2 regions of the Streptomyces sp. NPDC088254 genome follow, and region 1 is predicted to be linked to the other one. Evidence: predicted binding sites of a transcription regulator. Region 1 holds the regulator's gene; the other holds the start of a gene.
The links. The regulator HspR, encoded in region 1, represses chaperone genes until heat shock. The targets are predictions, from matches to a motif close to TTGAGNNNNNNNNNCTCAA.
Positions count from the first base shown of each region.

Region 2: the regulator HspR is predicted to act here: its motif matches at 2,199-2,217, upstream of lon (endopeptidase La).

Region 1 is NZ_JBIURQ010000002.1:252,942-267,471, reverse strand. Features, by position in the region: gene grpE (nucleotide exchange factor GrpE) at 1-468, shown strand, start outside; gene dnaJ (molecular chaperone DnaJ) at 502-1,677, shown strand; gene ACIOC0_RS08090 (heat shock protein transcriptional repressor HspR) at 1,683-2,135, shown strand; gene ACIOC0_RS08085 (hypothetical protein) at 2,275-2,538, opposite strand; gene ACIOC0_RS08080 (WhiB family transcriptional regulator) at 2,561-4,057, opposite strand; gene ACIOC0_RS08075 (hypothetical protein) at 4,191-4,838, opposite strand; gene ACIOC0_RS08070 (hypothetical protein) at 4,835-5,914, opposite strand; gene ACIOC0_RS08065 (hypothetical protein) at 5,911-6,537, opposite strand; gene ACIOC0_RS08060 (hypothetical protein) at 6,562-7,191, opposite strand; gene ACIOC0_RS08055 (hypothetical protein) at 7,231-9,414, opposite strand; gene ACIOC0_RS08050 (hypothetical protein) at 9,434-9,997, opposite strand; gene ACIOC0_RS08045 (hypothetical protein) at 10,010-10,573, opposite strand; gene ACIOC0_RS08040 (ATP-binding protein) at 10,642-13,638, opposite strand; gene ACIOC0_RS08035 (hypothetical protein) at 13,694-14,179, opposite strand; gene ACIOC0_RS08030 (hypothetical protein) at 14,256-14,519, opposite strand.
Region 2 is NZ_JBIURQ010000013.1:129,958-144,487, reverse strand. Features, by position in the region: gene ACIOC0_RS33280 (spermidine synthase) at 40-717, opposite strand; gene ACIOC0_RS33275 (hypothetical protein) at 810-989, opposite strand; gene ACIOC0_RS33270 (DUF5954 family protein) at 1,049-2,068, opposite strand; gene lon (endopeptidase La) at 2,240-4,663, shown strand; gene ACIOC0_RS33260 (MarR family transcriptional regulator) at 4,923-5,354, shown strand; gene ACIOC0_RS33255 (hypothetical protein) at 5,374-6,159, opposite strand; partial or broken gene ACIOC0_RS33250 (nitrate- and nitrite sensing domain-containing protein) at 6,520-9,183, shown strand; gene ACIOC0_RS33245 (roadblock/LC7 domain-containing protein) at 10,575-11,078, shown strand; gene ACIOC0_RS33240 (DUF742 domain-containing protein) at 11,075-11,542, shown strand; gene ACIOC0_RS33235 (GTP-binding protein) at 11,523-12,170, shown strand; gene ACIOC0_RS33230 (styrene monooxygenase/indole monooxygenase family protein) at 12,224-13,474, shown strand; gene ACIOC0_RS33225 (NlpC/P60 family protein) at 13,546-14,530, opposite strand, start outside.

The sequences.
Region 1 (14,530 bases):
ACCGCGGACCTCCAGCGCCTCCAGGCCGAGTACCAGAACTACCGCCGCCGGGTCGAGCGCGACCGGATCGCGGTCAAGGAGATCGCCATCGCGAACCTCCTGACCGAGCTCCTGCCCGTGCTCGACGACATCGGCCGCGCGCGGGAACACGGCGAACTCGTCGGCGGCTTCAAGTCGGTCGCCGAGTCGCTGGAGACCGTCGCGGCGAAGATGGGCCTGCAGCAGTTCGGCAAGGAGGGCGAGCCCTTCGACCCGACGATCCACGAAGCCCTGATGCACAGCTACGCGCCGGACGTCACCGAGACGACGTGCGTGGCGATTCTGCAGCCCGGGTACCGGATCGGCGAGCGCACCATCCGCCCCGCGCGGGTGGCGGTGGCCGAACCCCAGCCCGGCGCCCAGACGGTCAAGGCCGAGGACGCCGAGAAGTCCGACGACAAGGAGAGCGGTGGCCCGGACGAGGGCTGAGCTTGAACCGACAAGGAAGGAGGGGCGTCGAGGATGAGCACCAAGGACTTCATCGAGAAGGACTACTACAAGGTCCTCGGCGTCCCCAAGGACGCCACCGAGGCCGAGATCAAGAAGGCGTACCGGAAGCTCGCCCGCGAGTTCCACCCGGACGCCAACAAGGGCAACGTCAAGGCTGAAGAGCGCTTCAAGGAGATCTCCGAGGCGAACGACGTCCTCGGCGACCCCAAGAAGCGCAAGGAGTACGACGAGGCGCGCGCCCTCTTCGGAAACGGCGGCTTCCGTCCGGGTCCCGGCGCCGGCGGCAGCTTCAACTTCGACCTGGGTGACCTCTTCGGGGGCGCCCAGGGCGGAGGGGGAGGCGCCGGCGGCTTCGGCGGCGGGCTCGGTGACGTCTTCGGGGGACTGTTCAACCGCGGCGGCACCGCGGGGACGCGCACGCAACCCCGGCGCGGACAGGACATCGACACCGAGGTCACCCTCAGCTTCACCGAGGCGATCGAGGGCGCGACGGTCCCGTTGCGCATGACCTCCCAGTCCCCGTGCAAAGCCTGCTCCGGCACCGGCGACAAGAACGGCACACCGCGCGTGTGCCCGACCTGCGTGGGCACCGGGCAGGTGGCGCGCGGCTCGGGCGGCGGGTTCTCCCTCACCGACCCCTGCCCCGACTGCAAGGGCCGCGGCCTGATCGCCGAGCACCCCTGCACGGAGTGCTCGGGCAGCGGCCGCGCCAAGTCCTCCCGCACGATGCAGGTCCGCATCCCCGCGGGCGTCACCGACGGGCAGCGCATCCGGCTGCGCGGCAAGGGCGCCCCCGGCGAGCGCGGCGGCCCGGCGGGCGACCTGTACGTCGTCGTCCACGTCGGCTCCCACCCGGTCTTCGGCCGCAAGGACGACAACCTGACGGTGACCGTGCCGGTGACGTTCACCGAGGCGGCGCTCGGCGGCGAGATCAAGGTGCCCACCCTGGGCGGTCCTTCGCTGACGCTGAAGCTGCCGCCCGGCACGCCCAACGGGCGCACCATGCGCGCGCGGGGCAAGGGAGCGGTCCGCAAGGACGGCACCCGCGGCGACCTCCTGGTCACCGTGGAGGTGAGTGTTCCCAAGGACCTGTCGGGGAAGGCTCGTGACGCACTGGAGGCGTATCGCGAGGCGACCGCGGAGGAGGATCCGCGGACGGAGCTGTTCGAGGCGGCGAAGGGAGCATGAGAGGCATGGACGGCCGTCGGCGCAACCCGTATGAGCTGACCGAGGAAACCCCGGTCTACGTCATCTCGGTGGCGGCCCAGCTCTCCGGTCTGCACCCGCAGACGCTGCGCCAGTACGACCGCCTGGGCCTGGTCTCCCCGGACCGCACCGCCGGCCGGGGCCGCCGCTACTCGGCCCGCGACATCGAACTGCTGCGCACCGTCCAGCAGTTGTCGCAGGACGAGGGTATCAACCTGGCCGGCATCAAGCGGATCATCGAACTGGAGAACCAGGTCGCCGCACTGCAGTCCCGGGTGGCCGAACTCCAGTCGGCCCTGGACGGCGCGGCGGCGGCCATGCAGCAACGAGAGGCCGCGGTACACGCCTCGTACCGCCGAGACCTGGTGCCGTACCAGGAGGTACAGCAGACCAGCGCGCTGGTGGTATGGCGCCCCAAGCGCCAGCAACAGACCGACTGAAAGGGCCGGGAGGCAACAAGCCTCCCGGCCCTTTCGTTTGCGCTTGAGCGCGTCGTCCACCGTCGAGAGGAAGCCGCCGGCGTCGCCCTCGTTCTCACGCGGGTCGCGCAGGCGATCTGCGGGCGAACTGGCGGATCCGTCAGGTGAGTTGTTCCGTTGATCCGTCCGGGTGGATCAGGAGGCGGATGGCGCCGCCGTAGCGGTTGTCGGTGATGGTGGCGGGGGTGGGGGCGCCCAGTTGCTGGGCGCGTTGCTGGAGGATCGAGAGAATGACCTCCTGGATGTCGCCGTAGGGCGGTGCGGTGACCGGTACGCCGTCGACCAGGCCGGCGTTGGGGGAGAAGACGTGCACCTGGGCGTCCGCCGTGGCCGGCGGCGGCGTCGGGGTGGTCGGTTCGGTCATCGGGTTCCGGGTTCCTTCCGGCTCAGGCGCTCTTCGCCTGGTCCTGACCGGGCCGTGCGGCCGGGTCGGGCAGAGCGTGGTCGGGGACGGCGAGGGTGCGAGCGTACGTGCCCCGGGCGAGGCGTCGCAGGCGACCGGACTTGACCATGGAGGAGAGGACGTTGCTGATCGTCTTCGAAGGGTCGCCGTAGACGCCGGGTGGCAGGGCGCGCAGCACGTCCCGGGCGGAGAACGGGCCGGGGAAGGTGGACACGGCCGTCTCCACGGCGGCGCGGATGCTGGGCGCGGTGGCCGGACGGCGGTGCGGTGGGGCGGCCGCGACCCGGCCCGGGGAGCCGGGCGGTACGCCGGGGGCGGCCGGAAGGTGGGTGCGCAGGTCGCGCAGGGCCGTACGAAGGGGTTCCAGGCCAGGGTCGTCGGCGTCCTCGGTGGCGGCCAGCATGGTCGCGACCTTCTCGATGTTGGTGAGGGAGGCGGCCAGTTCGCGCAGAAGCGGCTCAAGGAAGTCGCGGCGCAGCGCCGCCACCGGGTCGGTGGCCGCGAGCTCGACGGAGACCGAGCCGGTGAGGGTGCGCAGGGGCGCGGCCTCCGCGGTGGCGTCGGGGCCGGCCGTGTCGCAGGGGGCCAGCTTCGCCACGGCACGCCGTACGGCGCCGACGCCCCGGAGGAGTTCGGGAGTGACGTCCCCGCCGGGGACGCTCGTCAGCATCGTGGCGAGCTGTTCGAGGCTGGTGAGGGCGGGCAGGGCGGAGCGGATCAGCGGGCCGAGCAGGGTCTGTCGTACGGCCTGGGCGGGATCCTCGTACGAGAAGGCGATCCGTTGCCCGGACTCGGCCGCTGCCATGTCCTGTGTCCTGCTTTCGAGTTGTGGTGACGGGGGCGGGGCGGGTCGGTACGTCGGCTGTGTGCCGGTGTGCTCGTGCAACGGGGTGGGGATGTCGGACAGGGAGCGACGCAACATCCTTTTTTGTGCCGCCAGTTGCTCCTGCCGGATGTCGAACGCATCGAGGATGGCGTCGATTTCGGGCCAGCCGTGTTCGAAAGGGTGGCGGGCCGCCGGGTCGGTGGTGCGCGAGCGCAGGCGCATCAGCCGGCGGGAGGGGTCCCCGGTGCCGGTTGCGGCTTCGGGGCCGGATCCGCGGTCCTCGGGCGCCGGCGGGGCGGGGAGGTCGCCCGCGGCGTCGCCGATGCCGAGCGTGCGGCGGATCCAGCGGCGGTCCTCCAGCGTGGTCGCGGCCGCGTAGCCGTACGGCTCGGCGTGGACGACGGCGTCCTGGAGGCACTCGGCCCACAGCGGGCAGGAAGCACACAGGTCACGGGCCGTGCGGGACAGGACGAGGTGCTGGCGGCGCAGTGCGGGTGAGCTGTCGGGCAGGTCGGTCGACGGTTCCAGCAGCGGGTGCTGGAACACGTCCGGGCGGCGCTGGCAGGGCAGGGCGGCGTCGGCTGTGCGACCCGTGTGAGCCCCCCGTGCAGGCCCGCGCGGTGGACGCGCGGGCAGCGCCGTATGGCTGGCCATACGCATGTGTGTAGTCCCCCGTGGTAATGCCTGATGCGGGTGGACTCTAGTTCGATCCTTCAATGCCGTGCAACGCATCTGCAAAGCACGTACAGAGCCGGCACAGTGACGAGACCAAATATTCACAGGCGCCTCAACTGTCCTCGGAGTCAGTGGCGTTGCGCCGACGGAGGCGGGCGACGGCCTTGTGGGCACGGGTCGTAACCGCTTTCGCGCCGTTGCCGCGGGCCGCCAACACACCGATGACGCCCAGGAAACCGAGCGGGACTCCGGCCTGCGGCCAGAACATGCCGACGGCGGAGACGATGACGAGGATCACATCCGCGATGCATACGGTGACCCCGCGCCGACCGGGGTGTTCCTTCACCATCCACGCGCCGAGGAGAGCCATGCCGGCGAGCGCCCAGTAACCGAAGGCGGCCTGTCCGGTGACGGTGGCGCTGGTGCTCATCCGGGCCGAGTCGCCCACCTCGGAGAAGTAGCCGGTGAAGGCGGCGGTGAGGATCGTCGCACCGAGGGCGAGCAGCAGCTGCCCACGACGGCGCAGCAGCCACAGGACGCCGCCGAGGCCGAGCAGGACGCAGACCGTGACGAAGCTCGAGCCGCTCTGGGAGGCGATGGCGAAGAGCGTGTAGGCGGCGGCGAGGCCGAAGACGAGACGGGGGAGCAGGCGGGTGGCCCAGGAATCGTTCGCCTCCTGGCGAAGGAAACGCCGAACGAGCCGGGCCCGGCTCCCGACGGGCGGGGCGGCCCGCTGCGTGGACCTTCCTTTCACGCTCATCCCAGCCCCGTGCCGGTGGTTTGTCTGCCGAGGTCGGGGGAGGGCGGGGCCTTCGACTCGGCAGCGGACGCGGTCGGGGCGGCTTCGGCTTTGACGGGGGTGGGCCTGAAGCCCAACTGCCAGACGGGCAGGGAAGCCGGCGGTTTCGCTGTCTGCTCCGGTGTTTCCCTCGCCGGTGCCTCGGCTTCAGGAGCCTTTGGCTCCGTCGCTTCTGTCGAGGTGTTCGTCGCTCTCTCGGCGGCTCGTTGCTCGCGCTCGTCTGCTACCGAGGCGCATTCAGCCTCGAGTGCGGCCTTGCGGGCGACCGGATCCTGCGTCGCGTACGTCGCTGGATCGATGTAGTGCGGGAGGGTCGGGTCATCGACCTGGACCTGGGCGCGCACCGCGTCCGCGCCGAGTTCGTCCCGCGCCTCTTGTGACCATCCCTGCGGGGCGCTGTAGGCGAAGTGGATTTCCTCCACGCCGACACGCTGGTTGGTGTGCAGGGTGGGGAGCTCACTCTTGTAGAGGATCGATCGTGTGTGGGCGGTCTCGGCGAAGACCACGACGGGGCCCTGGGCGGCTTCGGCGTAGGTCTGCGAGATGTCGCCCCAGCAGTCGCGTGCCCACTCGTATGTGTAGCCCTGCTCGTCGCCACCGAGGGCATTGCGCACCGAGTCCTGGAAGAGGTACATCGCGTTCAGCCGACGGCCGCCGTCCGTCGTCTCGAGAGTCCGGGCGGAGCCGGGACTGCGCTTGTTCTGTGAAACGGCCCAGGCCTCAGCGACGTAGCGATTGTCGAGGAAGTTCTCGCCCAGCCAGTTCGGGGGCGCCTCGGCGTGGGGTGTCCCGTGTGACCAGAAGGCGCTGGTGGGTTGCGTGCCCTCGGCGGGGGCAACGCCCTGCGGGTCCTTCGTAAGGGCCGCGATGTACTCCTTGACAGACGGAAAGCCGCCGGCCTCACTTTCAGCTTCCAGACGACGGGCGATTTCCCGGGCACCCTCCCTCGTGTTGGCCTGCTGAGCCTTTTCCGCTTCCGTGTTGGCCAGTTTGAGGGCGAGCCGCTCGATGTACTTGGGTATCGGCTGGGGACTCACAGTCCTCCGATCTCGATCGGCCTCGGGTGGAAGGCGACTGACAGGTTGGCGGCGCCACGGCGCGGCGCCGGTCCGGCGGTGTCCACCTTGAGCGAGATCTCCATGACGACCAGCGGGGCAGTCGCCTCGCGCGGCAGCCAATACGCCAATCGGTGGGGGTCCTGCTGCTCATGCCGGTAGTCCCGTGAGCCGACATCGTGGTTTCCGAGTTCCTGCGGGAAGTCGTCGGCGTCCCAAGCTCCCTCCCAAGTCGGTTCGCCCAACTCGGCGGAGGCGGCAGTCACGTACAAGGGCCAGACGCGGGCTGCCTCCCCCAACAGGGCGGGGTTGTCCTCGACGGTTTCGGCACTTGCTCCCCAGAGCCAATGGCGCACGTGTGTCACAGGAGCCCAGCTGCCGCCGAGGTTGTTGAGCGTGAAGGCACCGCCGGTGTCGGTACGGATCTGCAGGACGCGTTCGAAGCTTGTCGGGACCCAGCCGAACTGGGCGCACCACATGTCCAGGCCCTCGCCCGGGTGCGGCGGGCCGGCCCAGACCGTCGGCCAGTCGACGTCCGTCAGTCCGCGCAGTTCGGTGACCAGTTCCTGCGGGGTTCGGTCCTTCGGACCTGAAGTGAGTCCCATGTCAGCTCCTCTGGTTCCTCGTCGTCACAACAGCCAGCCGGGGCCCTCGTCCCCGGAGTCGGCCGGCCCGTGGCAGGCCAGGGAGATCGTCGCACTGCCCGGCCCCCAGCCCGCCGCCGTACCGGGCGAGAGGCCCGCCTTGAGCACGAACAGCGGAGCTCCCGGCGTACGGAAGGACCAGACCGCCAGGCGGTACGGGTCGCGGTGTTCCCGGCGCCACTCGTCGTCGCCCCAGTACGCGCGGCCGGGCGGGGCCGGAAAGCCGGGCGTGTCCCAGTCGCCGTTCCAGGTGGGGGTGCTCAGCACTGCCCGGACGGCGTCCAGGTAGCCGGGCCATTTCGTCGCGGCGAGCGAGGACACGGACTCGTTCTCCGCCGTCGAGGCGGCCCGCACCGACCACAGCACCTGCTCGACGCGGGTGACCGGACGGCCGGGGGCGACCGTGGTCAGGTGGAGGCGTCCGCCCTGTTCGGTACGGACCCACAGGCCGCCCTGGAACCACAGCGGGCGCCACCCGAAGCCCGCGCACCAGCGTTCGCGCTTCTCCTCGTCCTCCGGGACTCCCGCCCACACCGTGGGCCAGTCCACGCCGATGAGCCGCTCGAGTTCCGCGACCAGTCGGTCGGGGCTGCGGTCGGCGGTCAGGACGGGCATGCGGTGGCTCCTCGGGGTGAGGCGGACGGGCGGTCGGGGTCAGACGCGGCCGCTGGGGCCGCGGGGGTCGCGCGGGGGTGGGGGCGGGGTGGGAGCGGCGGGTGCGGGCGGTTGAGGCTGAGCCGCCGGGCGGGGGATCGACGGTTGCTGCGCAGGCGGTTGGGCCTGGGTGGCCGCCGGCCTCGGCTGGGGCTGCGGCTGGGCGGGCTGCTGCCCCGTCGGCTGCGGTGCCGCCGACGGGTCGGCGCCCTTGTTCGGCACCGCCGCGCTCACCCGGCCGGTGCGCCGGGCGCGCTTGGCCTCTTCGGCTTCCTCCCGCTCCTGTTTGTTCTCCTTGACCATCGACCGGTAGTTCTTGTGCGTCATCCGCGTGCCCTCGTAGGTGGCCTGGCGTTGCTCACGCTGGCCCACCGGGAGGAGCCCGGCGCGCTGGAACCTGGCCCCGAGCAGTCGCCGGTCGACGTTCCGGGCCGCCGTGCCCGCCACGCGTCCCGCGACCCGGCCCATCGCGCCGTCCTTGGGCTTGACCAGACCCGCGGCCTTGTCGGTCAGGTTGCCGCCGGCTGCGCCGGCCGCCTCCCCGACGCCCAGGGCGTCGTCCGCGCCCGCGACCTGCGGGGAGAACTTGCCGGACAGCAGGTTCTTCAGCAAGGTGATCACGGCGACGGTGACCAGGAGAAGCATCAGCAGCTGCATGCCCAGCGGGACCTGGAGCGGCAGGATCAGCTGGTAGAAGAGCAGCAGGATCGTGAGGATCACGCCGAATCCCGCGCGCAGGACGAAGCTGTGCACGAAGGTCTGCCACCAGCCCCGAAGCAGCTTCTGCTGGGTCGGGTGGATCGAGATGATCGCGACCAGGGGCAGAAGGATCACCATGATGAGCGTGACTGCGTGCCACAGGAGTGTCAGAGCACTGAGCACGATCACCATCAGGCCGACGATGAGGGAAGCCACCAGAGCGTAGACGCCGATGCTGATGCGGTTGGCGGGCTTGTGGCCGGCCCACTGCTCGTAGACACGGGCGCTCTCGTTCTTGGCTATGTAGTTGCGCAGTTCCCCGTACTGGTTCTCCTTGGCCTCGATGATGTCCTTCTCGTCCTGCTCGATCTCAGCCTGCGACGGGTTCTGGTAGTACTCGATGTTCGACACCGACTGGACGGACACCTGCTTGGCGCGCAGGTCCGTGCATCGTTTGCCCGTGCCGAACTCGCATTTCCCGCCGCCCTTGTACTCCATCCGGTCCTTGCCCGGGTCGCCGAACTGGCCAATGGCCCACGGCCGGAAGGCAAGCGTGTCGTACATGGCGCAGCTCGATATCCGCATGCCGCGCTGGGGCGCGTTGGCGGGCAGATCACACGGTGGGTTGACGTCGTTCACCGAGCCGTCCAGCACGGCTTCGGCCAGCGCGGCGTTCACCTGCGCGATGCCCGAGTCGGCCTTCTCGACCACGGTCACGTAGTTCCCGTCGACCAGGAACGCGGACACCGCGATCACGACGAAGGCGGCCCAGCCCACGCCCGACCAGACCTCACGCATGTCGCCCTTGCGCCACTTGCCGAACACCCACAGGCCGGTGAGCAGGATCATGGTGGGCACGGCCAGCTTGAAGACGCCGTTGTTCAGGCGGTCGACCACGCTGTCGTCACCTGAGACCGAGCCGTCGTACAGGGCAGCCAGGGGGCTCGGGTTGGAGGAGATCTCCTTGATGCTGATCGCGGCCCGGCTCACGATCTTGCTCATGTCGAAGATGGCCTGGGCGATGCTGTTGTAGATCTCGTTCTGGAGGCTGCAGTCGTCGCCGCCGGCCGGCTTGCCGCGCTCGTCCTGCTGGGCCTGGCTCCGACTCTGCTGCGTAGAGGCCCAGTTGAGTCCTCGCATGGCGCTGAGCTCGTAGAGGGTGTACTTCGACGCGGGGCCGTCCATCCGGGTGGCGCCGGAGACGAGTTCGCGCTTGCCGTCCCACTGCTTCACCGAGGGGAAGACGTTCTCCGCAGCGGGGCCGGGCATGTCGGCCATCTGGTCGATGCTGTCCGACGTCCAGTCACACGTGTCGAAGAGAGCGTGTGCCGGCTGCGGAGCGGAGAACGAGAGCGCGACCACCGCGAGTACCAGGAACAGCATGGCCCGCGCGGCGACACCGGTGGAGACGAGTGCCTTGCGCAGGGATCGCCTCGTCCGAGGGCGCGTCGGACGGCCCGGGCGCGGCCGGATGCGGGTCAGCATGAGAAGCCCTTCGGAGGGATCAGATTTCGGCGGGGAAGTAGTCGGTCAGTACGCACCCCTCGACCAGTGCGGGCTCCTGCTTGTAGCCGCTGGGCAGGTGGAGGCCGGGATCGCACGAGAGGTACTTGAGGCCGGACGCCTTGAGTTCCTTGACCGTCTGGTCGTCGCCCGGCTGCACCAGGAAGTTCTTTCCTGCCAGAAGGCCGCTGTAGTTCTTCGCCTTGAGCGTGGCCTGGAACTTCTTCATGTCCGATACCAGGACCAGGGTGTTGGAATCGTGGTACGCGTCCCGGCAGACGGCGCGCTCCTTGATCCCCCAGAGATCGTTGTCCAGGTCCTCCCCCCAGGCGGGGTCCTTGTCCTGCAGGGCGGAGTCGTCGTACTCGTCACCGGGGGTGAGGCCCGTACAGGACGTGTACTTGTTCATGAACTGCTCGACGGACGCCATGTCCGCCGCCTCCGGCAGCCCGGGGCTCCTCGCTGTCCCGTCGCCGTCGCTGTTGCCGTCGTCGCCTCCGCAGGCCGTCAGGGACGCCGACATGAGGAGAAGGGCGCCGACGGTGAGTGCTCGCTTGATGCGCATGGTGTTACTCGCTTATTCGGGAAGATGATCGGTCAGGACGCAGCCGTCCACGAGGCTCGGCTTCTTCTCGGCACCGCTCGGGGCGGAGAAGTCCGCGTCGCAGGTCAGGAACCGCAGGCCGGACCCCTGCAGGCTGCGGACGGTTTCGTCACCCACCGGGACGACCGCGAAGTCCTCGCCGACGAGGAACTCGGAGCCGTCCTTCTTGACGGATGTCTGGAACTTCGTCATGTCGGAGACGAGCAGGAGGGCGACGGGGCGGCCTGACCTGTCGGTGCAGACGCCGCGCTCCTTGATGGCCCACGACGGATCCGCGGCCTCCTCCGTGCCCCAGGCGCGGCCGTCGCCCTGGTGACCGGCGTCGTACTCGGCGCCGGCCGTCAGGTCCTGGCAGGAGGTGTACTCGTTCAGGTAGGACGCGACGGACGCCAGGTCCGCGGCCTTCGGCAGCCCGCTCGCGGAACTCCGGTCGCCGCCGGCGCTCGCGCCCCCGTCGTCGTCACCGCCTCCGCAGCCCGCCACTCCCGTCAGCGCGATGAGGGCGGCGCCTGCCGTGAGCGCTCGCTGGGTTCGCATGGTGTCCGTCCTTGGCGTGATGGCGTTGTGGGGCGGTGGCGTGACAGGGGCCCGGCCGGGGCAGTACGTCATGCCGGCTGGGCGGCCGGTTCCGGCTGGAAAGGAGCAGCCGGGTCCTCCTCCGCCTCCTGCAGGAACGTCCAGTCCCACACGCTCAGCGGGGGGTTGACGCCCTGGCGGGCCGGGCGGGTGGTGCCGTTGGTGTCGGTGGCGGCGAGGATCTCCTTGAAGACCAGGTCGACGGCGACCGTGCCGACGCGTTTGTCGGCGTCGCGCTGGAGGCAGACGCCCGTGCGCAGGTCCTGGAGGGCGGCGATGACCTTGGGGTCGTCCTCGGGGCGGCCGAGGAGCGGGGCCACCAGGGACGCCTCCTGGGCCGACTTCTGCTTGAACGCGAACACGGTGTGGATCTGGTTCGCGCCGCCGCTGCGGGCCTCGGAGTCCTCGATCTGCACGAGGTCGATGGCCTGCTGGGTGATCAGGACCGTCACGGCCAGGTAGGAACGGCCCTGCTTCAGGGCCCTGCGCATCAGGTCGCGGCCCGACTCCGTGGCCGTGACGACGTACGCCTCGTCGACGAAGAGCGCCTTGGGGCGCAGACCGACCTGGCCGGTCACCGGGTTCTTCTCGTAGCCGACGTCCAGCATCTGGCTGCCCAGCTCCACGACCGCCATCAGGGCCGTCGCCGCGAGGCGCTCCGCCGGGTTCCAGTTGCGCGGGTCGGAGGCCGCCGGCGACTGGAAGCCGCGCAGGGTGATGACCGTGCGGCGGCCCCGCATGCTGGACAGCGGCTGCGGGTGCTCGGCGAAGGCCAGCCGGGCGTAGGGGAGCGTGCGCAGCTCGGTGAGGAGCATCTGGGCGAGCTTGAGGTCCTTCTGCGCCTCGCGGTCGCCGGACGCGACCGCGTGGTCGTACGCCGCCACGACCTCGTCGACCACCTGCCACAACGTCGGCCGTGGTACGGCGAGTTCGGCGTCGCGGGCGGTGTGGCCCTGCTCGACGGCCTGGCGGATCGCGGAGTTGTAGCGGCCGATGACGGTCGCCATCGCCTCGATGACGGGCAGGCGTACGCGCTGGTAGTCGTCGTCGCCGAGGAAGCCCCGGAGCATCGACTCGGCGAGCAGGCGGCCCGCCGGGACGTCCCTCGCGATCACCCACGGGTCGAGCACGCCCGCCTGGCCCTTGAGGAGGTCGACGACCTCCGTCTCGGCCCAGAACTCCGGGTTCACCGGCTGGAACCGGCTGGCCGGCGTGCCCAGCACGCCCGACTCCGCGTCGGCCGCGAACGCCGGGTCGTTCACCTGGGCGCCGAAGGCGAGGTAGTAGCACAGCTGGGCGAAGTCGGTCTTGGGGTCGATGACGAGGCAGCGGACGCCGGACTCCGACTCCTCGTAGAACTTCTGCAGGGCGAGGGAGGACTTGCCGCCGCCGGACGCGCCGACGATGGCGAGGCCGCCGCCGTCGTTGCGGGCCGGGCCCACGTGCAGCGAGTAGTGGACCGGCATCTTGCCCGCCCAGCCGACCAGGTTGCCGACCCAGCCCAGACGCTTGCCGGAGCGGGTCTCCGGGTTGTCGCCCAACTCCGTTCCGGCGGTGGGCAGTCCGGCTCCCAGCTGCTCCACCTCCTGGAGGCGCAGATACGGCGCGATCGGCAGCTTGGGTGCGTCACCCGGGAGTTGGGACTGCAGCAGCCGCCACTGCTGGCGGCTCGGACGCAGCAGCGTGACCTTCAGGTCCTGCTTGAACTGCATCTCCAGAACCCGGCGGCGACGCTCCAACTCCCTTACGTCAGAAGCCGAGATGGTGAAGCGGATCTGCGCCTCCATGCCCGGCATCTTGTGCTCGTCGATGTCGTCGACGAGTTCCTGCGCGCGGGTGACCTGGCTGGCCAGCTTGGTGTCGGGGGTGCGGCCGGAGTTGGCCATGTCGTTCATCTCGTCGACGAGGTTGCCGCGGATCTTGTCGGCGCGGTCCTTGAACCTCAGATACGGGATGAGTGTGAACCGCATGTCGATCTCGACGGGGAAGTCGACGTGCTGGGCGGCGTAGCGGGCCCAGGCCGTCGACTGACGGAAGCGGGTCTCGGCGGGCCAGTTGGCGGCGACGAGGGTGGTGGTGTAGCTGGTCTGCTGCTCGCCCGTCACCTCGTCGTACTGGTGCAGCACGATGTGCGTCTTGCGGTTCTCGCCGGAGAAGTCGACGACCAGGTCGAACTGGTCGGGGCCCCAGGCGCGCGAGCCGAGCACCGGCTCCGGCGGGACCGGCAGGTCGCCGTGGAGCGGCTTGCGGATCAGCCAGACGAGCTCCTCGCGGCTGAGCGGGGACCCCTTGAGGCCTTCCAGGCTCTCGTGGACCTCGGTGGCGACCTGCGCCCACTCGGCGACGACGTGCGGGGCCAGGTGCTCGTCGGCGACACCGGTCGCGGTGGCGGCGGCCTGGTCGGCGGCGCCGCGTACGCCCTGGAGCACGCCGGGCTCGTCGTACGGCTCGTCGTCCTGGGCCATGACCCCGGTGCCGCCGCTCGCGCGCTTGAGCGAACCGAGCTTCACCAGCAGGATGTTGCGCTCCCGCTTGGCGCCGATGCGCTCCTGGTACTCGGCCTTGCGCAGGTTGTACGCCTTGTAGTTCTCCGTCGGGTCCCAGGCGACCGCGTTCAGCTCCTCCGCCCAGGTCAGCGCGGTGATCGGCTGGTACACCTTGCGGTAGTGGCACTCCACGCCCCGGTCACCGCGGGCCAGGTTGAGCAGACCGCGGGCCGGGCCCTCGGCCATCGCCTGGAGCTCGCCGGCGTTGAGGTACTCGTCGATGGCGTTGGGCAGGACGAGACCGGTCCACACCGAGTCGCCGTGCACGAAGATCATGTCGTCGGCGTAGCGGTAGGGCAGGCGGAGGTCCTCGCGGCGTGCGGCGGAGGACGAACCCGACTGCCGGGCGCGCGAGGAGCTCCGCGACGAGGACGACTGCGTCCGGCCGCCCTGGCCCTGCTTCTTGCTCGAGGTGGCGGCCATGATCATGGCGACCACGAAGAAGGCGGCCGCCCCGCCCAGGAGGATCAGCATGAACATGGAGTAGTCATCCTGCGGATAGAAGACGTCGGTCAGTGGTGGCGGAAGCGATGGGTCAGCGCCTGGCCGCGGCGAACGCGCTGCCACGCTCGGCGGCGACCCGCCGGGCGGCGTCGTAGCGGGCCTGCCAGCGCGGCGAGCCCGGGGTCCAGAGGATGACCTGCCAGTGCAGCTCCTCCGGCTCCTGGTCGGCGGCGAGGCCCTGGAGGCGCTTGGGCTGGAGCCACCAGTCGGCCCACACCACCAGTTGCTGGCTCAGTGTGAGCGCCGACGGCAGCGGCCGGCCCCAGATGAAGTAGACGGCGAACGGCGGCCCGAAGTAGAGGACCGACGTCCACATCGACATGCCCAGGAAGGGCAGGAACGCCGAGACCGTGAACAGCGTGACGAGCCAGAGCAGTCCGAAGCCGAAGGCCGCGCCGAGCGCGGGCAGCAGCAGGCCGGGCAGCGGGATGTTGCCCCAGTTCCAGATCCGCTTGGGGCGGTTGACCAGGTCGGTGTGGTCGTAGGCGACCAGCGGCTCCGGCGCCTCCTGGCTCATGTCTGCGAACTCCCCTGCAAGGGACGGCTGTACGGCGGCTGCTGGCGGGTGGTCGGGGCGCGGCCCGTGCCAGGCGTCAGTTGCCGCCGCCGATCTGGGTGCCGAGACCGATGAGCACACCGGCGAGACCGCCGGCGCCGCCGATGATCAGGGCGGCGAGCGCGATCATGCCGAAGCCCTGGAAGGCCTCGCGCATGCCGTCGCCGCGCTTCATCGACAGCAGCATCCGGATGCCGAGGATGAGCAGGGCGATGACGGCGACCATGGTGCCCGCGTTGCGCAGGATCGTCTCGATCTCGCCGAACATGTCGTTCAGCGTCGTACCGGCGGCCAGGTACATGGTGGTTCCTC
Region 2 (14,530 bases), on a different contig from region 1:
CGTCAGGGCAGCAGCGTACGGGGAGCCGGCGCGGCTTTGCTATCCAGGTCGGACGGCGAGATGCACGATGTCGGGTGCTCCCCGGGCAACCGGGACCTCTTCGGTACGCACCTGTTGGAACCCGGCATTCCTCAGGGTTCGCTCGAATTCGTCGGAGGGCTGTGCGGACCACACCGCGAGAACCCCACCGGGTCTCAACACCCGTGCACAGCCTGTGAGTCCGGCCGGTGTGTAGAGGTCCTCGTTGCCCTCCGTGACCGTCCAGCCGGGGCCGTTGTCGATGTCGAGGCACAGCGCGTCGAAAGTGGCGTATGTCTCATTGACGTACTTCAGCAGGTCCGCTTCCGCGATCTCCGTGCGCGGGTCGGCGAGCGCGGGGCCCGAGATCGCGGCGAGCGGCCCGTCGCGGTGCCAGTCCACGACGGCGCGTTCGCGCTCCACGACGGTGATGCGGCCCCAGCGGGCGTCGGCGGCGGCGTGCGCCAGCGAGAAGCCGACGCCCAGGCCGCCGATCAGGACGCTAGGCGCGGGGCGGCCGTCGAGCGCGGCCAGCGCCGCGTCCACGAGCAGCCGCTCCGAGCGGCCGTCGGAAGTGTCCATCAGGAAGCAGCCGTTGGCGATGATCTGGAGGACGTCCCTCTGCCGGCGCAGCACCACCTCGCCGTAGGGGCCCGTGCGACGGTCCAGCACCTCGGGAAGCTCGTTGAAGACGGACATCGGCCCATCCTGGCACTCAGCCGGCCGTCCGGCGGCGGAACGCGCAATACAGCCCGGCACCCCCGCGCGTCGGCTCGTCAGGAAGCGTCGCCTCATTCCTCGGGCGGCACGAAGGCACCGTAGCCACCGGCCTCGTCCAGTGCGGCGGGCGGGCCGTGGATCACGACGTTTCTCCCCGCCCGACAGACGGCCCAGCCGCTGCCCGAGCCGGTCGCCCACCCCACCGCCCGCGCGGCCCACTCCACCGCGGCCGGGATCTCCTCGCCGGGCATCTCCCGCGGCCGGGTCCGCCGCCGCGCGCACGCCTGCCCTCGCCCCGTCCCGGCGGGTGTCAGTCGTCATGCACCACCGTGCCGTCCTCGTGCAGGGTCGGGTGCAGTTTCATCGGGCCGTAGTCGTCGAGGTCCGACGAGCGGGGCGGTTCGGGGCCGTCCGGGCCCATGCGGACCATCCGCTCCACCCGGCAGATCCGGAACAGCCGGTCCTCCACCCGGGCCTCGTCGGCGCGGCCCGCCGCCCGGTACGCCTCGGCCGCGCGCGCGTACACGGCCTTCCTCGCCTCGTCGAAGCCGTACAGCAGCGCCCAGAAGCGGGCCATCCCGTCGTGCAGCAGCCGGCGGGCCTCGTGCGGGGTGGCCATGAGGGCGCCGTGCGGGGTCCAGCCCGTGCCGTCGTGCTCGGCCACCGAGAAGCCGACGGGAAGACAGACGACGTCGGGGTGTGTCAGGACCGCGCGCGCGGAGCCCTCCCGCACGTCGGCCGGGTAGCGGGAGCCCGTGTAGGCGAAGTCCCGCAGCCCGAGCCGCAGGGCGCCCGCCATCGGCCCCTCGTCGCGGTCCGGGTCGAGGACGAACCCCAGGTCGGGGGAGGGGGTGTCGTCCCGGCCGTCCCACAGGGGTGCGGGCGGCTCCGGGTCGGTCGGGCGGGGCGGCTCCAGCCCGTCGTCCCCCATGCGCGCGAACTCGTCGCCGCGCACGACCCGGTAGCGCACGCCCAGCGCCGTCACCTCGTCGGCCGGCTCCCGCTCCAGCACCCGCACCGCACTCAGCAGTTCCCGGCGGACGGCCGGGTCGTCGGTGTCGTCCTTCGCCTTGAACCACAGGTGGGAGTTGAGGCCGTCGCGGGCCTGCTGCGGGGTGCCGTTCACGACCGGCTTGAGCAGCCGCCAGCGCGGGTCGCCGGCGGAGGTGTCCTGCGCCGCGACACCGAAGACGGGCCCGCGCGGGGCGAGGTCCGGGTAGCGCCGGGACGCCTCCACGGCGTCCGCCTCCATCACCCAGGCGACGGGGTCGTCCCGGCGGACCAGCTCCGCGTGCAGGGCGTCGAGCCGTTGCTTCCAGTCATCGGTCATGTGCGCATTGTGCTGTCGGGGCGGGTCCGGTTCGGCGGGAACGCCGGAAATGGGGGCGGGCGAGACGAGGGAGGTGATCGCCCACAGCGAACGCGGACCGGTACGGGGAACATCCGGGGGCCGCCGTTCATTGAGTCGGCATAACTCAACTTGACTGCCGAAGGGGAGATCATGGCTGCTGAGTCCGCAGCGTTCACACCGCTCACCCTGCCCGTGCTGCCGCTCGACGACGAAGTGGTGCTGCCCGGGATGGTGGTTCCGCTCGACCTCAACGACGCCGACGTGCGCGCCGCGGTGGAGGCCGCCCAGGCCGCCGCCCGGTCCGAGCCCGGCAAGCCCAGGGTCCTGCTGGTGCCGCGCATCGACGGGACCTACGCGAGCACCGGCGTGCTCGGCACGGTCGAACAGGTCGGCCGCCTGGCCGACGGAGACCCGGGCGCGCTGATCCGGGGCCGCGGCCGCGTGCGCATCGGCGCCGGCACCACCGGCCCCGGGGCGGCGCTGTGGGTCGAGGGCACCCGCATCGAAGAGCAGACGCCCGAGCCGCTCCCCGGCCATGTCACGGAACTGGTCAAGGAGTACAAGGCCCTGGCCACCGCCTGGCTGCGCAAGCGCGGCGCCTGGCAGGTCGTCGACCGCGTCCAGGCCATCGACGACGTCTCCGCGCTCGCCGACAACTCCGGGTACTCGCCGTTCCTCACCACCGAGCAGAAGGTGGAGCTGCTGGAGACCGCGGACCCCGTGGCCCGGCTGAAGCTGGCTGTACGCCAGCTGCGCGACCACCTCGCCGAGCAGGACGTCGCCGAGACCATCGCCAAGGACGTCCAGGAGGGCGTCGACAAGCAGCAGCGCGAGTTCCTCCTGCGGCGGCAGCTGGAAGCCGTGCGCAAGGAGCTGCGCGAGCTGAACGGCGAGGAGCAGGGCGAGGAGTCCGACGACTACCGCGCACGCGTGGAGGCCGCCGACCTGCCCGGGAAGGTCCGCGAGGCCGCCCTCAAGGAGGTCGACAAGCTGGAGCGGGCGAGCGACCAGTCGCCCGAGGGCTCCTGGATCCGCACCTGGCTGGACACCGTCCTCGAACTCCCCTGGAGCAAGAGGACCGAGGACGCCTACGACATCCAGGGCGCCCGGGCCGTCCTCGACGCCGAGCACGCCGGCCTGGACGATGTGAAGGAGCGGATCACCGAGTACCTCGCGGTGCGCAAGCGGCGCGGCGACCGCGGCCTCGGCGTCGTCGGCGGGCGGCGCGGGGGCGCCGTGCTCGCGCTCGTCGGCCCGCCCGGCGTGGGCAAGACCTCGCTCGGCGAGTCCGTCGCGCACGCCATGGGGCGCGAGTTCGTCCGGGTCGCCCTCGGCGGCGTCCGGGACGAGGCCGAGATCCGCGGCCATCGGCGCACCTACGTCGGCGCGCTGCCCGGCCGGATCGTCCGCGCCATCAAGGAGGCCGGGTCCATGAACCCGGTGGTCCTGCTGGACGAGATCGACAAGGTGGGCTCGGACTTCCGGGGCGACCCGGCCGCCGCCCTCCTCGAGGTCCTGGATCCGGCACAGAACCACACCTTCCGCGACCACTACCTGGAGGTCGAACTCGACCTCAGCGACGTGGTGTTCCTCGCCACCGCCAACGTGCTCGAAGCCATCCCCGAGGCCCTGCTCGACCGGATGGAGCTGGTCCGCCTCGACGGCTACACCGAGGACGAGAAGATCGTCATCGCGCGTGACCACCTGCTCCCGCGCCAGCTGGAGCGGGCCGGCCTCGACGCCGACGAGGTGACCCTCGACGAGAGCGCGCTGCGCAAGCTGGCCGGCGAGTACACGCGCGAGGCGGGCGTACGCAACCTGGAGCGGTCCGTGGCACGGCTGCTGCGCAAGATCGCCGCCCAGCACGAACTGGGCGAGCGGGAACTGCCCTTCACCGTCACCGAGGGCGACCTGCGCGCACTCATCGGCCGGCCGCACCATGTGCCCGAGTCCGCCCAGGACCCGGCCGAGCGGCGGACGGCGGTGCCCGGTGTGGCGACCGGCCTCGCGGTCACCGGCGCGGGCGGCGACGTGCTGTACGTGGAGGCGTCCCTCGCCGACCCGGAGACGGGCGCGGCGGGACTGACCCTGACGGGACAGCTGGGCGACGTGATGAAGGAGTCGGCGCAGATCGCGCTGAGCTTCCTGCGCAGCCACGGGGCCGAGCTGGAACTGCCGGTGGCCGACCTGAAGGACCGGGGCACGCACATCCACTTCCCGGCGGGCGCGGTACCCAAGGACGGCCCGAGCGCGGGCATCACCATGACGACGGCCCTCGCGTCGCTGCTGTCGGGGCGGCTGGTCCGCACGGACGTGGCGATGACCGGCGAGGTCTCCCTGACCGGGCGGGTCCTGCCGATCGGCGGCGTGAAGCAGAAGCTGCTCGCCGCGCACCGGGCGGGAGTCACCACCGTGATCATCCCCAAGCGCAACGAGCCCGACCTGGACGACGTCCCCGCGGAGGTGCTGGACAAGCTCGACGTCCACACCGTCACCGACGTCCGCCAGGTCCTGGAACTGGCGCTCGCGCCCGCCGCGAACGGCGCGACGCCCGAGGTCCCGGTCGCGGCGTGACGGACGCGGCCGGACGAGGCGGGCCCGGACTCCGTGAGGGAGGCCCGGGCCCGTCCGGCGCGGCGCGGCCAGGAGGCAACTACGCACGTAGAATCAGGTCCGAGACCGGATCAGGAGTGCTGACGTGCACGAGGACGGACACGCGATCGGACACACGGACGCGGAAGCAGGCGCGAAGGCGGGCACGGGCGGGAGCACCGTGCGCCCCGAGGACGCGGCGAACCCGGGACACCCCGGAACCGGCACACCGCCGCGCGGCGTGGACCAGGAGTTCCTGTCCCTGGAGCGCGAGCTGACGGTCCTGCTGCGCCGCGCCCGCGCCAGCCAGGGTGAGATGGCCCGCGAGGTCCACCCCGACCTGGAGTCCGCCGCGTACGGCCTGCTGGTGCGGCTGGAGGAGTGCGGCCGGCAGCGCGCGACCGAGCTCGCCGCCTACATCGGCATCGGCAAGGCCACCATGTCCCGGCAGCTGCGCGCCCTGGAACACCTCGGGCTCGTCGCCCGCGAGCCCGACCCGGCCGACGGGCGCGCCTGGCTGGTCGACCTCACCGAGGAGGGCCGCACCCGGGTCGGCCGCGTCCGCGAGGCCCGCCGCGGCCGATACGTCACCCAGCTGTCCCACTGGGAGCGCGCCGAGGTGGCCGAACTGGCCCGCCTCCTCAACCAGCTCAACCGGGGCATGGCCAGGTAGCCCGCCGCCGGGCCGCCGTTCACAGCTCCGCGTACACCGCCGTGGCGTCGTCATGGCGCTTGCCGCGGCCGAGGAAGACGCGTTCCTCGTCCGCGCGTTCCAGTTCCCGCACCCGCCGCACCAGGGCCGCGGGCCCCTCCCTCCGGAGGCGGGCGAACAGGTCCGCCCAGTCGCCCTCGCGGAACGTCTCCGTCCAGCGCGCCGCCCCGTCGCTCAGCGCCGCCAGGGCCGATACGCCCGCGCGCGGGACGCTCCCGGTGACCGCCCGCGAGGCCACGGCAGGATCGGCGGCGGCCGTGAAGAAGCCGCCCTCCTTGTTGCGGGCCTCGGCGTCGCAGATCTCCGCGCTCGCCAGCAGGGCCCGGGGCAGCCGGTCCAGCCGGTCGTCGAGGACCGCGGTGACCATGCCGTCGGGAGCGGCCAGCAGCAGGACCGCGTCGGAGAGGACCAGGTACTCGACGGTCTCCGGCGACCAGCGCGCCAGGGCGACCGTCGCCTGAGGGGTGCGCGGGTGAGAAAGGTCACAGGTTCGGGCGTGGGTGGCGGAGGTACGCGCGACTGCGGCGGCCAGTGCCTCGGCCAGAGGAGCATCCGGGTGTGAAACGGTCAGTTCGGTCAGTGCCCCGCCCAGTCGAGCGGTGAACCAGGGGACCGAATGCAGACAGCCCGTACCGCCCCGCGGCGGCGTCACCCCGTCCAGGAGGACGAGCGAACCGCCCTGCCCGGAGGCGGGAAGCGCGACGCTCACGAAGTCCTCGTTGGGGCAGGCCTGATCGCCGGGCTCCGAGACAAGTTCCGTACGCATCAAGCCAGTCTGCACGAGCCCTGCACACCCTTCGCGAAAGGCTGGCATCCATCGCGGTCTGGACGCGCCGACGCAGGTCAGACGCCTGTTTTGGGCGGGAATGAAGCGCTCCGGGAAGACGTGGCGGCGAATCCTGTCAAAGCCCGCCGTCCACGTCCAACCGGCCCCGCGCACAAGGCCGTCGCACACGCCAGAGGAACTTGCCCGCCAACTCCTCTCCGAGGTTCACTCCTTCGGGTGGCGGGGCAGGCGATGCGCGAACCCCGCCCACCGGCACTGGGAGGGTCGGGGACCGAACCGGAAGGGCGCGCCGACTGACGGAGCGTCACCTTTGGCCCATGGGTATAACACGAGTCAGGAATGCGAGCACCGGTGCAGAAGACGCGGCCTCGGCGCACAGGCAGGCAGACGGCCTCCGAGCAGGGCGCGGAGCGCACCCCTGTCGGCAAGGGCCGTCCCGCCCACGTACGCAACCGGCTGATCGTCGCGGTGGCCGTCGTGGCCGCCGCCATCGCGGGAGCCGGCGCCCCCTCCGTCATCGCCGCCTCAGGGCAGCTCAATGACTCCCAGAACCTGGTCACCCTGGCCGAGCAGACGCAGGACGCCCTCGTCCTCGCCCAGTCCCTGGCCGACGAACGCGACGAGGTCACCACCTACGTCGCGGCCGGCCGGACCAAGGGCAAGGCGCCCTCCGGGGAGAGCAGCGCCCGCGTCGACCGCCAGGTACAGGAACTGACCGCCGACACCGACGCCCCCGCCGAACTCCGCAAGGACCTCGGCGGCATCGCAGCCGTCCGCCAGGCCGCCCTCACCGGCCGGAGCACGGCCCTGGAGGCGCACCGGGCGTACTCAACGGCCATCACCGAACTGCACGGGCTCGCCGAGCAGCTCGCCCAGCAGATGCCGCCGCGCGCGGGCGCCGGCGCGTACGCCCTCGCCGAACTCGACACCGCCGTCCAGCAGGCCACCGCCGCCCGCGGACTGCTCCTCGCGGCGCTGAACATGCCGACGGACAGCGAGAACGTCACCGACCCGGACACCGGCCGGTCCGAGTCCGAGAGGGTCTCCTCCGACGCCGACACCCGGCAGCGTGACGAGCTCACCGCCGCCGCCCAGCAGGCCAGGCTGCGCTCCGACGCGGCCCTGGCCTCCTTCCGCGACCGCGCGCCCGAAGAAGCCGTCGACGCCTACGACTCCACGGTCACCGGCACGGACGTCACCGCCGCCCAGAAGTACCTGGCCGCCCTCACCGACCAGCCCGCCCTGAGCGACGACGAACTCGGCTTCGACGCCAAGAAGGTCGACGCCGCGCTCACCGCACGCGTCGCCCTCATGCGCGGAGCCGAGTCCTCCGCCTACGACCGCCGCGTCAAGGACCTCGCCCAGCTGCGCGACGACGACGTCACCGCGCTGGAGCTGCGCGTCGCCCTGCTCGGCGCGCTGATACTGATCGCCGTCGGCATCGCCACCGCCATGGCCCGCAGTCTCACCCGCCCGCTGGCCGTGCTGCGCCTCGGCTCCGCCCGGCTGGCCGGCGCCGAGAACCCGGCCGCGGAGGAGTCGGTCCGCTTCACCGGCCGCAACGACGAGTTCGCGCAGGTCGTCCGTTCCGTCAACGCCCTGCACGAGCACGCCGTCGCCCTCCACGAGCGCATCGCCACCCTGGAGTCCGACCGCAAGCACCTCGTCGGGCAGCGGCAGAAGATGGCCGACGCCCGCGAGGAACTGCGCGCCGAACTCGCCGACGCCGCCGAGCGGTTGGGGCAGCTGCGGACCAGCATCAGCGGCACGTTCGTCAACCTCTCGCTGCGCACCCTCGGACTCGTCGAACGTCAACTCGCGGTCATCGAGGGCCTGGAGGAGCGCGAGCACGACCCCGAACGGCTGGCCACGCTCTTCAAGCTCGACCACTTCGCCACGGTCATGCGCCGCCACAGCGAGAACCTGCTCGTCCTCGCGGGTGAGGAGCACGTCCAGCAGCACGCGGGGCCCATCCCGCTGGTGGACGTGGTGCGCGCGGCGGTCAGCGAGATCGAGCGCTACGAACGCGTCCGCATCTCCGCGCTGCCCCCGCACGCGCACGTGGCCGGTTTCGCCGCCGACGACCTCTCCCACCTTCTGGCCGAACTCATGGAGAACGCCACCTCGTTCTCCCCGCCGGACCTGCCCGTCGAGGTCTCCGGCTGGCTCCTGGAGAACGGCGAGGTCATGCTCTCCGTCCAGGACGAGGGCATCGGCATGACCGGCGACCGGCTGACCCGCCTCAACTCCCGCCTCACCGACTTCGACCCGGACACCCCCTACGACCAGGAGGGCGAGGACGGGCTCGGGCTCGGCCTGTACGTCGTGGCCCGCCTGGCCCACCGGCACGGGGTGCGGGTGCAGCTGCGCGAGCAGAAGCAGGGCGGTGTGGCGGCGGTCGTGGTCCTGCCCACCTCGCTGCTGGCCTCACCCCCGACCGCCTCCGTCCCCGCCGCCCCGCCGACCACGGCGGCCACGCCCGCCGTCACCCTCCCCGGCGCGGACGCGGAGTCCAACGGCAACGTCCTCCCCGCCCGGACCAAGTCCACGTCGCTCCCGGAAACCCCGGCCGAAACGACGATGGAACTCCTGCTCCCACTGTCGGCCGACCCGTCGGCCTCGACGGACTCGGCTGAATCGCCGGCGGCTGAGGCGGAAGCGCCGGCGGGTGACGCGGCAACGTCGGTCGCCGCGGCGGACCCGTCCGGAACCGGCGCCACGCCGGGTTCGTGGGGCGAGGCCGACACGTCGGCCACTGCGTCCACAGTGGTCCCCGCGGGCACGCAAGCCCCGGCCGACGCCCCGGCCGGCTCCCCGGACATGCCCTACGCGGCAAGCGCGGTGGACGCAGGCGACACGTCGGCGACCGCGACCCCGTCGGACGCCGACAGCGTGCCGCCCACAGCCGACCCCGCAGGCAACGCCGACGCCAGGACGGCCCGTCGCGCCTCGGACGACCGGCCGACGGGCGACGCCACAGCGGCCGGCAGCACGCCCGACGCGGTGGCCGAGGCCGTAGGCCCCGCCGAGTCCAGGACGGCCCGTCGCGCGGCCGACGACTGGCCGAGCACCGCCCCCGCAGCGGACGGCGGCACGCCGAACGCCGTCGGTTCCCGTCGCGCCCGCCGCGCGGCGGACGACTGGCCGGGCAGCGATGTCGCGGCAGCCGACGCCATGGCGTCCGACGACCAGACCGCCCCCGGCGGCATGCCGGACGCCGGCACACCGACCATCCCGGACACCACCCCCGGTGGCACGTCGGTCTCCAACGCCCCCACTCCGGACGCCGGCACACCGACCACCCCGGACACCGCCCCCGGCGGCACGCCGCCCACGGCCCGTCCCCCGCGTGCCCGTCGCGCGGCGGACGACTGGCCGACGGCCGCGCCTGCTGCCGGCGGCGCGCCGGAGACCGCAGCCCCGGCAGTCGATGCCGGTACGCCGCCCACGGCTGGCTCCCCGCGTGCCCGTCGCGCGGCGGACGACTGGCCGACCGCCGCCCCCGCGACCGACGGCGGGACGCAGGCCGCCCCCGCCTCCCCGGCCGATGCCGGCACGCCGCCCACCGCCCGCTCCCCGCTTTCCCGTCGCGCGGCGGACGACTGGCCGACGGCCGCCCCCGCTGCCGACGGCGGCACGCCGGACACCCCCGCCCCCGCGACTGAAGGCGGCACGCCGAACCGTGCCCCCTTCGCGCCCAGCGGCACCGCCAACCCCGGCGCCACGCCGACCGCCGCCGGTTCCCGGCGTGCCCGTCGCGCGGCGGACGACTGGCCGGGCGGAGACGTCCCGGCGGCCGACGCCATGCCGGCCGAGGACCGCACCGCCCCCGCCCGCAGGCCGGACACCGACGCCCCCGCACCCCACGGCGGCACGCCGACCCGCGCCCCCTTCGCCCCCGGCGGCGCGCAGAACCCCGCAGGCCCCGGCGCCACGCCGCACCCCGCCCCCGGCGGGGCCCGCCCGCCCCAGGCCAGGAGGGCCGCCGACGACTGGCCCGGCACCGCTCCCGCGGCCGCCCCCGCCGGTCGTCCGACGCACGGGCACGCGGGCGGCGCGCAGACCCACCCGACGGGCGGACCCGTCGGCCGGGCCGAGGTCGAGCACGGGCGGGCAGCCGACGCCCCCGAGGAGCTCGTCACCGACAAGGGCCTCCCCAAGCGCACACCCAAGCTCACCGCACCCACCCCCACCCCCCGCCGCCACAGCGGCAGCGTCGACGCGGAGGCCCTCCGTCGCCGTCTCGGCGGCTTCCGTAGCGGAGCGCAGGCCGGCTACCGCGACGTGGAAGCCGAGCTGGCCGAACAGACGGCGCCGGCGCCGAACGCCGCACCTCAAGAAGCACACGCACACGCCGAAGAAGACACGGGGGGCACCGTCGAGGAGGCAAGCAGTTGACCGCGCCCAGTACCTTCGGACTGAGCAGTGAGGCCCGCAACCTGCACTGGCTGCTGACCAACCTCGTGGAGGAGGTCCCCGGCATCCAGTCCGTCGCAGTGGTCTCCTCCGACGGCCTGCTCCTGCTGTCCTCCGACCCTGGTCTCAACCAGGCTGCCCGCCACCCCGGCGGAGCACAGCGCAACGGCCCGCGAGGCTCCTCCGCCGACCTCGCCACCATCGTCTCCGGCATCGGCAGCCTCACCGTCGGCGCCGCCAGGCTGATGGCGTTCGGCGGGGTGAAGCACACCATGGTCGCCATGGACGAGGGCAGCCTCTTCGTGATGTCGATCAGCGACGGCTCCCTGCTCGGAGTCCACGGCTCCGCCGACTGCGACATGAGCGTCGTGGCGTACCACATGGCGCTGTTCGTGGGCCGCGCCGGCCACGTCCTGACTCCCGAACTGCGCAGCGAGCTGCGGCAGTCACTGGAGTCCGCGACGGCGGGGAGCCCCCGATGAGCACGCCCCGGCGCAACGCGCCGAGCCCCCGCAACGCGTCGGGCCCCCGCGGCGCGGCCGGCCCGCTCCCCGTCCGGGGCGGCGACCGCAAGCCGGCGCGCGTGCGCCCCTACTCGCTGACCGGCGGCCGTACCCGCTTCGGTCACGTCCTCCTCGTCGAGACGTTCGTGGCGACCACGGCCGAGCTCGAAGCGCCCGAGGAGCGCAAGGAGTTGACGAACGGCTCGCTCACCACCCGGGTCATGCCGGAGCTGCGGGCCATCGTCGAGCTGTGCCGCCGCATGCGTACGGTGGCCGAGATCGCCGCGCTGCTGAAGATGCCGCTCGGCGTGGTCCGCGTGCTGCTCAGCGATCTCGCGGACCAGGGAAAGATCCGTGTGTACGGCACCGGTACCGCCCACGGTACGGGCCGTCCCGACCGAGCTCTGCTGGAAAGGGTGCTCAGTGGACTCCGTCGTCTCTGACGCCGACGCCCCGTTCGGTGTCTCCCCCCTCGTCGACGAGCCCGACGAGAACCTGAAGTCCTGGCAGACGGACCGGACCCGGGCCCCCATCGCCACCAAGATCGTGGTGGCGGGCGGCTTCGGCGTCGGCAAGACCACCCTCGTCGGCACCGTCTCGGAGATCACCCCGCTCCAGACCGAGGCGCTGATGACGGAGGCCAGCGAGGAGACCGACGATCTCACCGGCACCCCGGGCAAGCTCACCACCACGGTGGCGATGGACTACGGCCGCATCACGCTCGACGACGACCTCGTCCTGTACCTCTTCGGCACCCCGGGCCAGCAGCGCTTCTGGTTCATGTGGGACGACCTGGTGCGCGGCGCGATCGGCGCCGTCGTCCTCGCCGACACCCGCCGCCTCAGGGACGCCTTCCCCGCGCTGGACTACTTCGAGAGCTGCGGACTGCCGTACGTCGTCGCCGTGAACCACTTCGACGACAGCGAGCTGTTCGACCCGGAGGACGTACGGGAGGCGCTGACCATCCCCAAGCACATACCCGTCATGATCATGGACGCGCGCCGCCGGATCTCGGTGATCGAGACCCTGCTGTCCCTCGTCGGCCACGCGCTGGACGAAACCCCCGAGTAGGGCCACCCCCCACCCCCACACCCTGCCCAGGCCACCTAGGAGACACCCCCCGCATGCGGAAGATACTCGTCGTCGGAGCCGGCCAGTCCGGTCTCCAACTCGCCCTCGGCCTCCAGTCGCACGGGTACGAGGTCACCCTGATGTCCAACCGGACCGCCGACGAGATCCGCTCGGGGCGGGTGATGTCGACGCAGTGCATGTTCCACACCGCACTCCAGCACGAGCGCGACCTCCAGCTGAACTTCTGGGAGTCGCAGGCACCGAAGATCGACGGGCTCGGCGTCTCGGTGGCGGCCCCCGGCTCGCACGACCCCGGACCCACGCAGCGGGCGATCGACTGGGTGGGCAGGCTCGACGGGTACGCGCAGTCCGTCGACCAGCGGGTGAAGATGGCCGGCTGGATGGACGTCTTCGCCCAGCGCGGCGGCCAGTTGGTGATCCACGGCGCGGCCGTCTCCGACCTCGACTACTTCTCCCGCGCCTACGACCTCGTCCTGGTCTCCGCCGGCAAGGGCGAGCTCGTCCAGATGTTCGGCCGCGACGCCGAGCGCTCCCCGTACAGCGAGCCGCAGCGCGCCCTCGCGGTGGCGTACGTCCACGGCCTCGGTCCCCGCCCCGAGCACCCGGACTACGACGCGGTCCGCTGCAACCTGGTGCCCGGCGTCGGCGAGCTGTTCGTCATGCCGACGCTGACCACCTCGGGCCGTGCCGACATCCTCTTCTGGGAGGGCGTGCCCGGCGGCCCGCTCGACGTCTTCAAGGGCGTCAAGGACCCGGCGGAGCACCTCTCCCTGACGCTGGAGCTGATGGAGAAGTTCACGCCCTGGGAGTACGCGCGGGCCACCCGCGTCGAGCTGACCGACGCGGGCGGCACCCTGGCCGGCCGCTATGCGCCCACCGTGCGCAATCCCGTCGGCCGGCTCCCCGGCGGCGGCCTGGTGCTCGGCGTCGCCGACGTGGTCGTCGCCAACGACCCGATCACCGGGCAGGGCTCCAACTCGGCCTCCAAGTGCGCGGCCGCCTACCTCGCGTCCATCCTCGAACAGGGTGAGAAGCCGTTCGACGAGGAGTGGATGCGGGCGACGTTCGACCGCTACTGGGACACGGCCCAGCACGTCACGAAGTGGACCAACGCGATGCTGGCCCCGCCGCCCGAGCACATCCTGAACCTCATCGGAGCGGCCGGCCAACTGCAGCCGGTCGCCGACCGCTTCGCCAACGGCTTCAACGACCCCGCGGACTTCGAGAACTACTTCTACGACCCGGAGGAGACGGCCGCCTACCTGTCCTCGGTAGCCCCCTGACCGACCTCCACCACCAGACCGCCCCCTGACCTGGGGAACAGGTCAGGGGCCAGGTCACACCGCTTCTCCGGCTATCTCTTCGCGGTGGGGGCAGGGGCTTGAACTCCCTTCGGGGCTGCGGGAGTCGGGGTCGTGGCTTTTGTGAGGTCCAGGGGCTTGTAGTCGGGCAGGGGCTCGGATCCGGGGTCTGGGCGGACTGCGCCCAGGATCGGGTTGGCCGCGATGGGGGAGAGTTTCACCGGCTCGCCCGGTCTCGGGGCCTGTACCACCATGCCCTTGCCGGCGTAGAGCGCCACGTGTGTGGCGTCGGGGAAGTAGACGATCAGGTCGCCCGGGCGGAGCCGGTCCAGTGGGACGCGGTTCAGGCGGGCCCACTGCTGCTGGCTCGTCCGGGGGATCGGGGTGCCCGCGTGCTGCCAGGCCCGGGAGGTCAGCCCCGAGCAGTCGTAGGAGGCGGGCCCTTCCGCGCCCCACTCGTACGGCTTGCCGAGCTGGCCCACGGCGTAGCGCAGGGCGCGGTCGCCCTGCGGCGACGGCGCTCGTTCCTCGCCCAGCGCGCCCGACGCCACCAGCGTGGCCTGGGCCTCGGCAGTCTCGGCGCGTTCACGGTCGGCGAGGGCGGTGAGCTGGCCGGCGCTGAGCGAGGCGAGGAGCCGCTCGACGTCGTCGAGCCTGCGGCGTACGTCGTCGCGCTCCTTCTTCTTCCGCTCGGTCAGCGTGAGTTGCGCGTCGAGGGCGGCCCGCGCCCGGCGGGCGAGAGCGTCGGCCTTGCGTTCGCTGCCCTCCAGCCGGCCCACCGTCTCGGCCCGCTCCCGCGCCAGCTGTCCGATCACATGCCCCTGGTCGAGGGCGCGCTGCGGATCCCGGGCGAGCAGCAGCCGTACGTAGGGGGAGATGCCGGTGACGTTCTGGTACTGCTGCCGGGCCAGGCGTCCGGCGGCGCCCCGGCTCTCCTGGAGGGACAGCCTCGTCCTCGCCAGTTCGGCGTCGACGCGCTCGGTCTCGGCCCGGCGTTCCCTCAGCTTCTCCTCGGTGGTGTTGTAGGCCTCGGTGGCC